DNA from 2 places in the Devosia lucknowensis genome. Region 2 is predicted to be linked to the other one. Evidence: predicted binding sites of a transcription regulator. Region 2 holds the regulator's gene; the other holds the start of a gene.
What was found. Region 2 encodes LexA, which represses DNA repair genes until DNA is damaged. Its sites were predicted from a motif close to TGTTCNNNNTGTGTTCNG; they were not measured.
Positions count from the first base shown of each region.

Region 1 (3,833 bases), on a different contig from region 2:
CGGCACGCACTTCGGCCATACCGGGATCCTGGACCTGGCGATGCGTCCCTATGCCGATATCAAGGAACACGATCGGGAGCTCGTTCGCAAATGGAACGAACTTGTTCAGCCTCGGGACACCGTTTGGCACTTGGGTGATGTTGCTGGAGATGAAGTGCCATTCGACGATGTGAAGACAACCTTCAAACGGCTCAACGGCATCAAGCGGTTGATCGTGGGCAATCATGATGGTGAGGAAGTGCGCGACAAGCTTGATTGGGCAAGCGTCGACGACATCCGCACACTTGTGGCGCGCGACTGCAAGATCGTCCTGTGCCACTACCCGCTTCTAGAATGGGAAGGCTACTTCTCGGGTGACCTGCACTTCCATGGGCATACCCATGACCGGATCCCCTCGACCCGCCGTCGCTGGGACTGCGGCGTGGACCACCAGGCGTTCCTGCCGATGACGTTCAGCCAGATCAAAGAGAGGATGAACGACCTTCCTGATCCGATTTCTTAGTCGCTCGCACTGAATTGGTGCTTCTCAAATGGTTCTTGGTCATTGCAATTCCAGGAGCTGCCGAAATGCGCACAATTCTCCGCTCAGACATTCAGACTTGCCTCGACAAACTTGACCCAATCCGCCGATACGACCTAGTTCAGCTTGAAGCTGAGATCTTCAACCTCTTCGACGATCGTGAACTCCGCAAGCTGCCCTGCCTCATGGAAAGATTTCTGGAGGACAAGACGCCTCCGGACCCTTCCGGACTGTACGATGGGCTCGCTGCATTAGAGGCCCAGGTATACGAGCGCTGGGCAATCGTTGATCCGTACATCTATGTCGACAACGATTACCGAGACGAGGCGCCACCAGAAGCATTCAAGTGCCTACTTGGTTATTTTGATGCCGAAGGTGTCTTCATCCCCAAACCCTCCTTGTCGCCCCTCCCTCGATACTGCCACTCCACCGATGACGCTTCCCACCTTCGGATCACCGTCGTCGGCTACCATCTTCTGCTCGCCCTTAGCGAGCGACAGACCGACACCATGGATTACGAATTCGAAGCTCGGCTGCACTCTGTTACGGGAGAGACCATCAGCGACTACGTGTCCACCGACGCACCCATTGCCGTCGTTGGGGCGACGTTGACGGCGTTAGCGAAGGGTTGGAGTCATCCGCTTGGTGGCTATGTGGTGAAGGACGCTTGAGCCCTTAATGGCCTGGGGCAATCGGTGGAGCGTCCAGTTCAGCACGCACCTCGTCCACTCGACGCTTTAAGTGCTGGATCACCGGTCTGCACCTTTCAAAGCTCCAACCGAAAGACCCGCTCGGGTGAGGGATATGCGCTGCTATTGCTCGATATGGCATAGCGACTTCGTACTCTCGCTCTCTCCAGCCCCGTCCGCCGGCCTGATAGGCGTCGTGACGTTCGACAAGGCCAGCGGGCATGCGACGCCATAACTGCGTTCCGCACACCAGGATGGCCTCTGCCTCGATCTGCTTTACCAGATCCTGAAATAGCCGAGGCGCTACGCCATACCACAACTCGTCCGGTGGGCGCTTGCGCGAGGTGTTAGCAGCGACCACCGGAATGTAGTTGTAGAATACGACCGAGTGCCAGAACTCCGCCGGCTGGTAGCGAGCACCTTCACCCATGACCAGGCGCTCGATCCGTGAGAAGAACTGGTAGTTGCCGCCGGCCAAATGATGGCTGACGACCTGCTCAGTCATATCGGGGATGTCGGTCCCGATCGGGGCTGTTTCATGATAATGCGATTCCCCCAGAACCAGCAGCCTCAGGCCACCCAGGACGTTGCTGCTGTCCCCCCATTGATCCCCTCGCCAGCGTCTCGCCATTACCGATGCTCCGTTTGTTCGTGTCGGTAACAGAACCTCGCCAGGTCGGCCAGTTCAGTGAAAGTTCGGAATCGGCGTCGCTGGCCATCGACAGCCGCTGCTGTCAACCGAGCCAGCCCAAATAGTGTTCTTGTTTTGTTCTTGACTGTCGCTCATCCTAAAAGGAATCGACGACGGAGACGACATGGACCTCACCACCGCCATCGCTGACCACCGCATGCCGGTGCCCGTGTCCTCGCTGATCCAGCTGAGCGTGCCCTTCGTCGGCCAAACCGTCCATGCTGGCTTCCCCTCGCCGGCAGATGACTTCATCGAGGACATGATCGACCTGAACCAAGTGCTGGTTCAGAACCCGACCGCGACCTTCCTGTGGCGCGTCGTGGGCGACTGCATGATCGACGTGAAAATCTTCCCGGGCGACGTCGTCATCGTTGACCGCTCATTGGCGCCGAAGCATCGGTCGATCGTTCTCGCGATTATTAACGGCGAACCGACGCTCAAGCGTCTCCATCGTCGCGGCGGCATGTTCGTGCTGCAGAATGAGAACGTGAAGCTTCCGGCCTTCCTGATCTCGGAGGGGACAGAGGTTTCGGTGTGGGGCGTGGTCACTGCGACCATTCGCGACCTTAAGAAATGACCGCCTTCGCGCTGGTCGACGGCAACAGCTTCTATTGCTCCTGCGAGCGCGTGTTTGACCCGCGGCTCGAGAAGCGCCCTGTCATCGTCCTCAGCAACAATGATGGTTGCGCTGTGGCCCGTACCAACGAGGCCAAGGCGCTGGGCATCCGGATGGGTCACCCGTACTTCCAGATCAAGGATCTGTGCCGGCGAGAGGGCGTCGTGGCGCTGTCATCGAATTACGCGCTGTACGGAGACATGTCGCGGCGCCTCAACCAGATCTATGATCGGTTCAGCCCGGACGTGGAGGTCTACTCGATCGATGAGAGCTTCATCGACGTCAGCCGCCTGCCGGTAAAAGACCGGACCACCTGGGCGAAGGACTTGCGCTCGACGGTCAAGCAGTGGTCGGGCATTCCGACGTGCGTCGGCATTGGCCCGACCAAGACACTTGCTAAGCTTGCGAACAAGGCGGCCAAGAAGCTTGCTGATGGCGTTCTTGATCTTAGCGACACCACAGAGCGGGCTCGGGTCATGGCCGACTTCCCGATTGGCGACGTGTGGGGCATCGGGCCCGCCAACCAAGCCAAGCTCGCTGCCATGGGCATTCAGTTCGCCGGCCAGGTGCGCGATCTGGAGCCGCGGCAAGCCCGACAGCTCATGACCGTTGTGGGGGAGCGACTGGTCCATGAGCTCAACGGGCGGTCTTGCATGCCGTTGGAGACGGTGCCGCCGGTGCGCCAGGGCTGCGCTGTCACCCGTTCTTTCGGGCAGCGCGTCACCCGCAAGCTCGAGATGGAACAGGCGGTGGCCGGCTACGCCACCAGACTGGGCGAAAAGCTCCGACGCCATGGCCTCGCCACCGACCAGGTCACCGTGTTCATGCACACCAGCCGGTTCGATGACGACGAGCCGCAGCGCAGTGTCTCGATGACCGTGGACCTGCCCGAGGCGACCAACTACACCCTGGCGCTGATCAAGGCCAGCCGACGCGCAGTCGACCAGCTCTGGAAGTCGGGATACCGCTATGCCAAGGCCGGCATCGTCACGCAGGATTTGGTACCGCCCTCAGAGTCTCAACAGGCCCTGTTCGACGGCCTTGATCATGAGCGCGCTGCAAGGGTCATGCAGGCTCTCGACTCGGCCAACAAGCGCTGGGGGCGTGTCACCGTTTTCCCGGCAGTGATGGGCATCAAGCGAGAAGCTTTCTCGACCAAGTTTGAGATGCGGACGCCCAGATACACAACGCGATGGGACGAGTTGCCGAAGTGTAGGTGACGTCGTTGATGGCGCCTCTGTCCCAGACATTTTTGGGGAAATCACAAAGGTTCGTCAGCTGGTTAGCTTGATCCAACAGTGAATTTTTACGATCCGC
Region 1 covers NZ_FXWK01000002.1:741,622-745,454, reverse strand. The annotation lists gene CCK88_RS15910 (hypothetical protein) at 1-502, shown strand, start outside; gene CCK88_RS15905 (hypothetical protein) at 568-1,191, shown strand; gene CCK88_RS15900 (hypothetical protein) at 1,196-1,840, opposite strand; gene CCK88_RS15895 (LexA family protein) at 2,025-2,477, shown strand; gene CCK88_RS15890 (Y-family DNA polymerase) at 2,474-3,736, shown strand.
Region 1: the regulator LexA is predicted to act here: its motif matches at 1,966-1,983, upstream of CCK88_RS15895 (LexA family protein).

Region 2 (3,833 bases):
CCATCACATCGAATTCCAGCCCCTGCGCGATCCGCATGAAGGCGATGAATTCGAAGGGCTGCACGAAATCTGCATGCCCGGTCCAGACCGGCGCGATGTTGACGATTTCCGTCTTGCCGGTCTTGCGGTTCTTGCGGCTCAGCTGCCGTAATTCGGTTCGGGGTGACGAAAAGTGGATCTTGGGCCGCGTGTCGCCTGGCCAGGTGCGGAGCATGCGCTCCAGCGTCTCGCGCAAATCCAGCCCCTCTTGATTGAGACACCAGAAATGCTGGTGATCGAAAATCAGTCGAACGCCCGTCGCTTCATGAATATGCAGCACGTCCGCACAGGAAAACCGCAGGTCGTCATTTTCCAGCACCAGCCGCCGCCGCACCGGCTCGGGCAGGGTCGGCCAGGTTTCGATCCAGCGCTGGCGGGCTGCGATCCTGTCGTCGTAGACCCCGCCGACGTGAACCACCAGCACTGCCTCGGGGCCCAGTTCCATCAGGTCCAGCATCTCGGCCTGGCTGGTGAGATCCCACACGCTTTTGCGCACCAGTTCCGGGTCGGGGCTGTTGAGCACGATGAACTGGCTCGGGTGGAACGAGAGCCGCAATCCCTGCTCCCGCGCCCTCAGCCCCAAGGCGGCGAGGTCGGCAGCGCAATCGTTCACCATCGAGTGGAATTGCGGCATGTCGGGGTGGGTCGCGTAGGGTGCCAGGTCCGACGACATCCGGTACATGCCGATCTCGTGCTTGGCCAGATAGTCGAATATTTCGGCGAGGTATCCGAGCGATACCCGCAGATGCGGGTTAGACTGCGCGCGTCTGGCGTCGTTGCTCTTGAGGGCCGGATTGCCGAGCACCTTGACCGGAAACCCGAGCCTGAGCGGACCAGAAGTCATTGCGCGTTCCTCCATGATGGATGAATGCCGCAACCAAGCGAGCGTTCCTGAGACACGCTTTAGTGCCCCGAAAGTAGAGCGTCCTCCCACTCAGGCCGGTGGTTCCAAAGATGCTGTCGCAAGGCAGCAATCGGTCAATCGCACTACGGTTCCGCGCATTCTGCTGACGTCACCATTGGGCATGTCTCGCGCATGTCTCAGAGAAACAACCGCGGCTGACCCCAAAAAAAATCGCCTGGCGACAGCATCACCTTCAATCTCACCATTGACGGCTCGACCAGGCAGGTCATCATGAACAAGACGATTGCCGATGCCGCATCCACCAGCAATGACGGCGATCTCGACACCATCGGTGAATTCCGCGCGGCCATGCAGGCTGCAATCGTGGCAGTCGGGTTCGACGCCACAAGCTTCTCGCTGACCGACAACGGCACCGAGATCAAACTTCAGTCCACCTCGACTGGCCCGAATTCTGAAATCAACTTTGCGGGCGGCTGGGTTTATGACGATGGAACCAGTGGCGGCACGTTCGATGCGACCACCACGGGCTTCGGGGATCTTGCTGACGCGGGTACCAATGCCGCGACTGCCACGATCACCATCGGCGACGGCACCAACACCACCGGCAACATCGTCCTCAATGGCGATGACCACGATACGCCCGAAAAGGCCAGGACACGAAGTTGCGGCGGCGCAAAACGCAGACCCCAAGCCGTTCCAGCTTCAAGCAGCCTGCCGCTTCGTTGCCAGATCCGACGCCAAACTCACCGACCACGTCTCTCGTGACACATCGCGGAACCTGCTTCTTTTCGGCCATGCCGACTGTCGCCTTGCGGACGGGCATTCGCCTTCGCGCTGAGCGCCGTCGGCGTTTACCTGAAAGCCCGCAGCACGCTTCCAGATTGAACGCTGCTCCTCGCAAGTTCACTCGGTGGCCCTGACCGGACACGGCTCCCGGCGCAAGCCATACCGCGAGGTCGCTTGGAACCCACGGGGTGAACTCGCACCGATCTAGAACGGTCCCACATCGCCACCGCCATACGTAAGTCGGTAGTCCATGCCATGCACCCGCGACAGTCAGCGCCACAAGCAAGCGTGGGATCCATATCGCGAGATCGCTTGGGAATCCGCGGGGTGAACTCGTTCAGAGACTGAACTGTCCCTCATCGCCACCACTGGACGTGTCCCGGTGCTCTATGCCGCGGTGAATGGGGATTGCCGGGACAAGCCCGGCAATGACGCAAGTCGGGACACGAACGGCCCCGATTTACCGCTTCACACCATCCGGGCGACGCCAGCGTCAGCCCGGATACCTGCTCGTCCCGCCAAGGCGCGAACTTGCCACGTCCTCCGACATGAGGATCGTCCGCGTGCCGCCGAGATATCAGTACTTCCTGAGAAGCCCAACCAGCCGGCCCTGCACCTTCACGCGGTCAGGGGGGAAGATCCGCGTCTCATATGCCGGATTTGCCGCCTCGAGCGCCACGGTATCGCCCTTGCGGCGAAGTCGCTTCAGCGTTGCTTCCTCATCATCGACGAGCGCTACGACAATCTCGCCGGTGCCGGCTGTTTCCTGCTTCTTGATGACGACAGTATCGCCATCGAAAATGCCGGCTTCGATCATCGAGTCACCTCGCACTTCGAGCGCATAGTGATCGCCCGCCCCCAGCATTTCGGGCGGCACCTGGATCGTATGCGTATGCTGTTCGATCGCCGAGATCGGCGTGCCAGCGGCAATACGGCCCATGACGGGAATAGACACCGGCCGCGCATATTCTTCCGTGGCGATGCCGCGTACCGGAGTTGCGCTGACCTTGCCCAGGCTCCCCTCGATCACCGAAGGCTCGAACCGCGCCTTGCGGCCACCCAGCGACGGGTTCATCGAATCCGGCAGCTTCACCACTTCGAGGGCCCGCGCGCGGTTCGGCAGGCGGCGGATGAAGCCGCGCTCCTCCAGCGCGGTGATAAGGCGGTGGATGCCGGACTTCGACGCCAGGTCCAGCGCGTCCTTCATCTCGTCGAAGCTCGGGGGAATGCCGCTTTCCTTCATCCGTTCATGGATGAACATCAGCAACTCATGTTGTTTGCGTGTGAGCATTGGCCCGTTGACCCCAGAATCGGAACATAGACGGAACGACAATACATGTTCCATTTATGTTCTGCAATGCCCGCGGTGGCGGAGGATTTTTTTGGGAGCCGACAAACTGGCGCGCGGTCCCGACGGAGTTCAGAAGGCGTCGATCGGAATGGCGGCGACGACAGCGCCTGTGGGCTGGCCCGGATCATGCTCCGGCTGCACGATGAGGAGGTCCGCGGCCGCGAGGGACGATGTATGGCCGCTATCGGTCTGCGCGATCGGCTCTGCGGCGGGCCCGAACGGGGACTGCACCAGCCGCGCGCGCATGAAATGGCGTCGGGCGGTGTTGGCAGGCGTGGGCGAGGCGAGGGGCAACCTCCAGTCCGCCGCGGCCGAGTGACCGAGCCACGCGCGCAATGCCGGCTTGATGAACGCTGTCGCTGTCACCATGGCCGAAACCGGATTGCCGGGGAGGCCGAATACCAGCGTCTTGTCGCGCGTGCCGAACATCAGCGGCTTGCCCGGCCGCATGTTGATGCGCCAGAAATCCAGCGAAACGCCCAGGTCCTTGAGCACGTCCTGCACCAGGTCATGCTCGCCCACCGAGGCGCCGCCGGTAGTGATGAGGATATCGGGCGCATCCGCGAATGCTGCCTCGAGGCGTGACCGCAGGACGACGCGGTCGTCCGAGGCGATGCCGTGATCCACAATGCGTTCGGCATAGGGCTGCAGCATCGCAGCAAGACCGAAACTGTTCGATGCGACGATCTGGTCCGGCTCGAGCCGGTTGCCGGGCAGCACCAGTTCGTCGCCCGTCGCGAGGAGCGCGATCCGCGGCCGCCGCGCGACGGCCAGCGAGGCCGCATTCGCAGC
Region 2 covers NZ_FXWK01000001.1:1,039,050-1,042,882, forward strand. The annotation lists gene uvsE (UV DNA damage repair endonuclease UvsE) at 1-883, opposite strand, end outside; gene CCK88_RS04900 (hypothetical protein) at 1,175-1,669, shown strand; gene lexA (transcriptional repressor LexA) at 2,268-2,981, opposite strand; gene CCK88_RS04910 (molybdopterin molybdotransferase MoeA) at 3,111-3,833, opposite strand, start outside.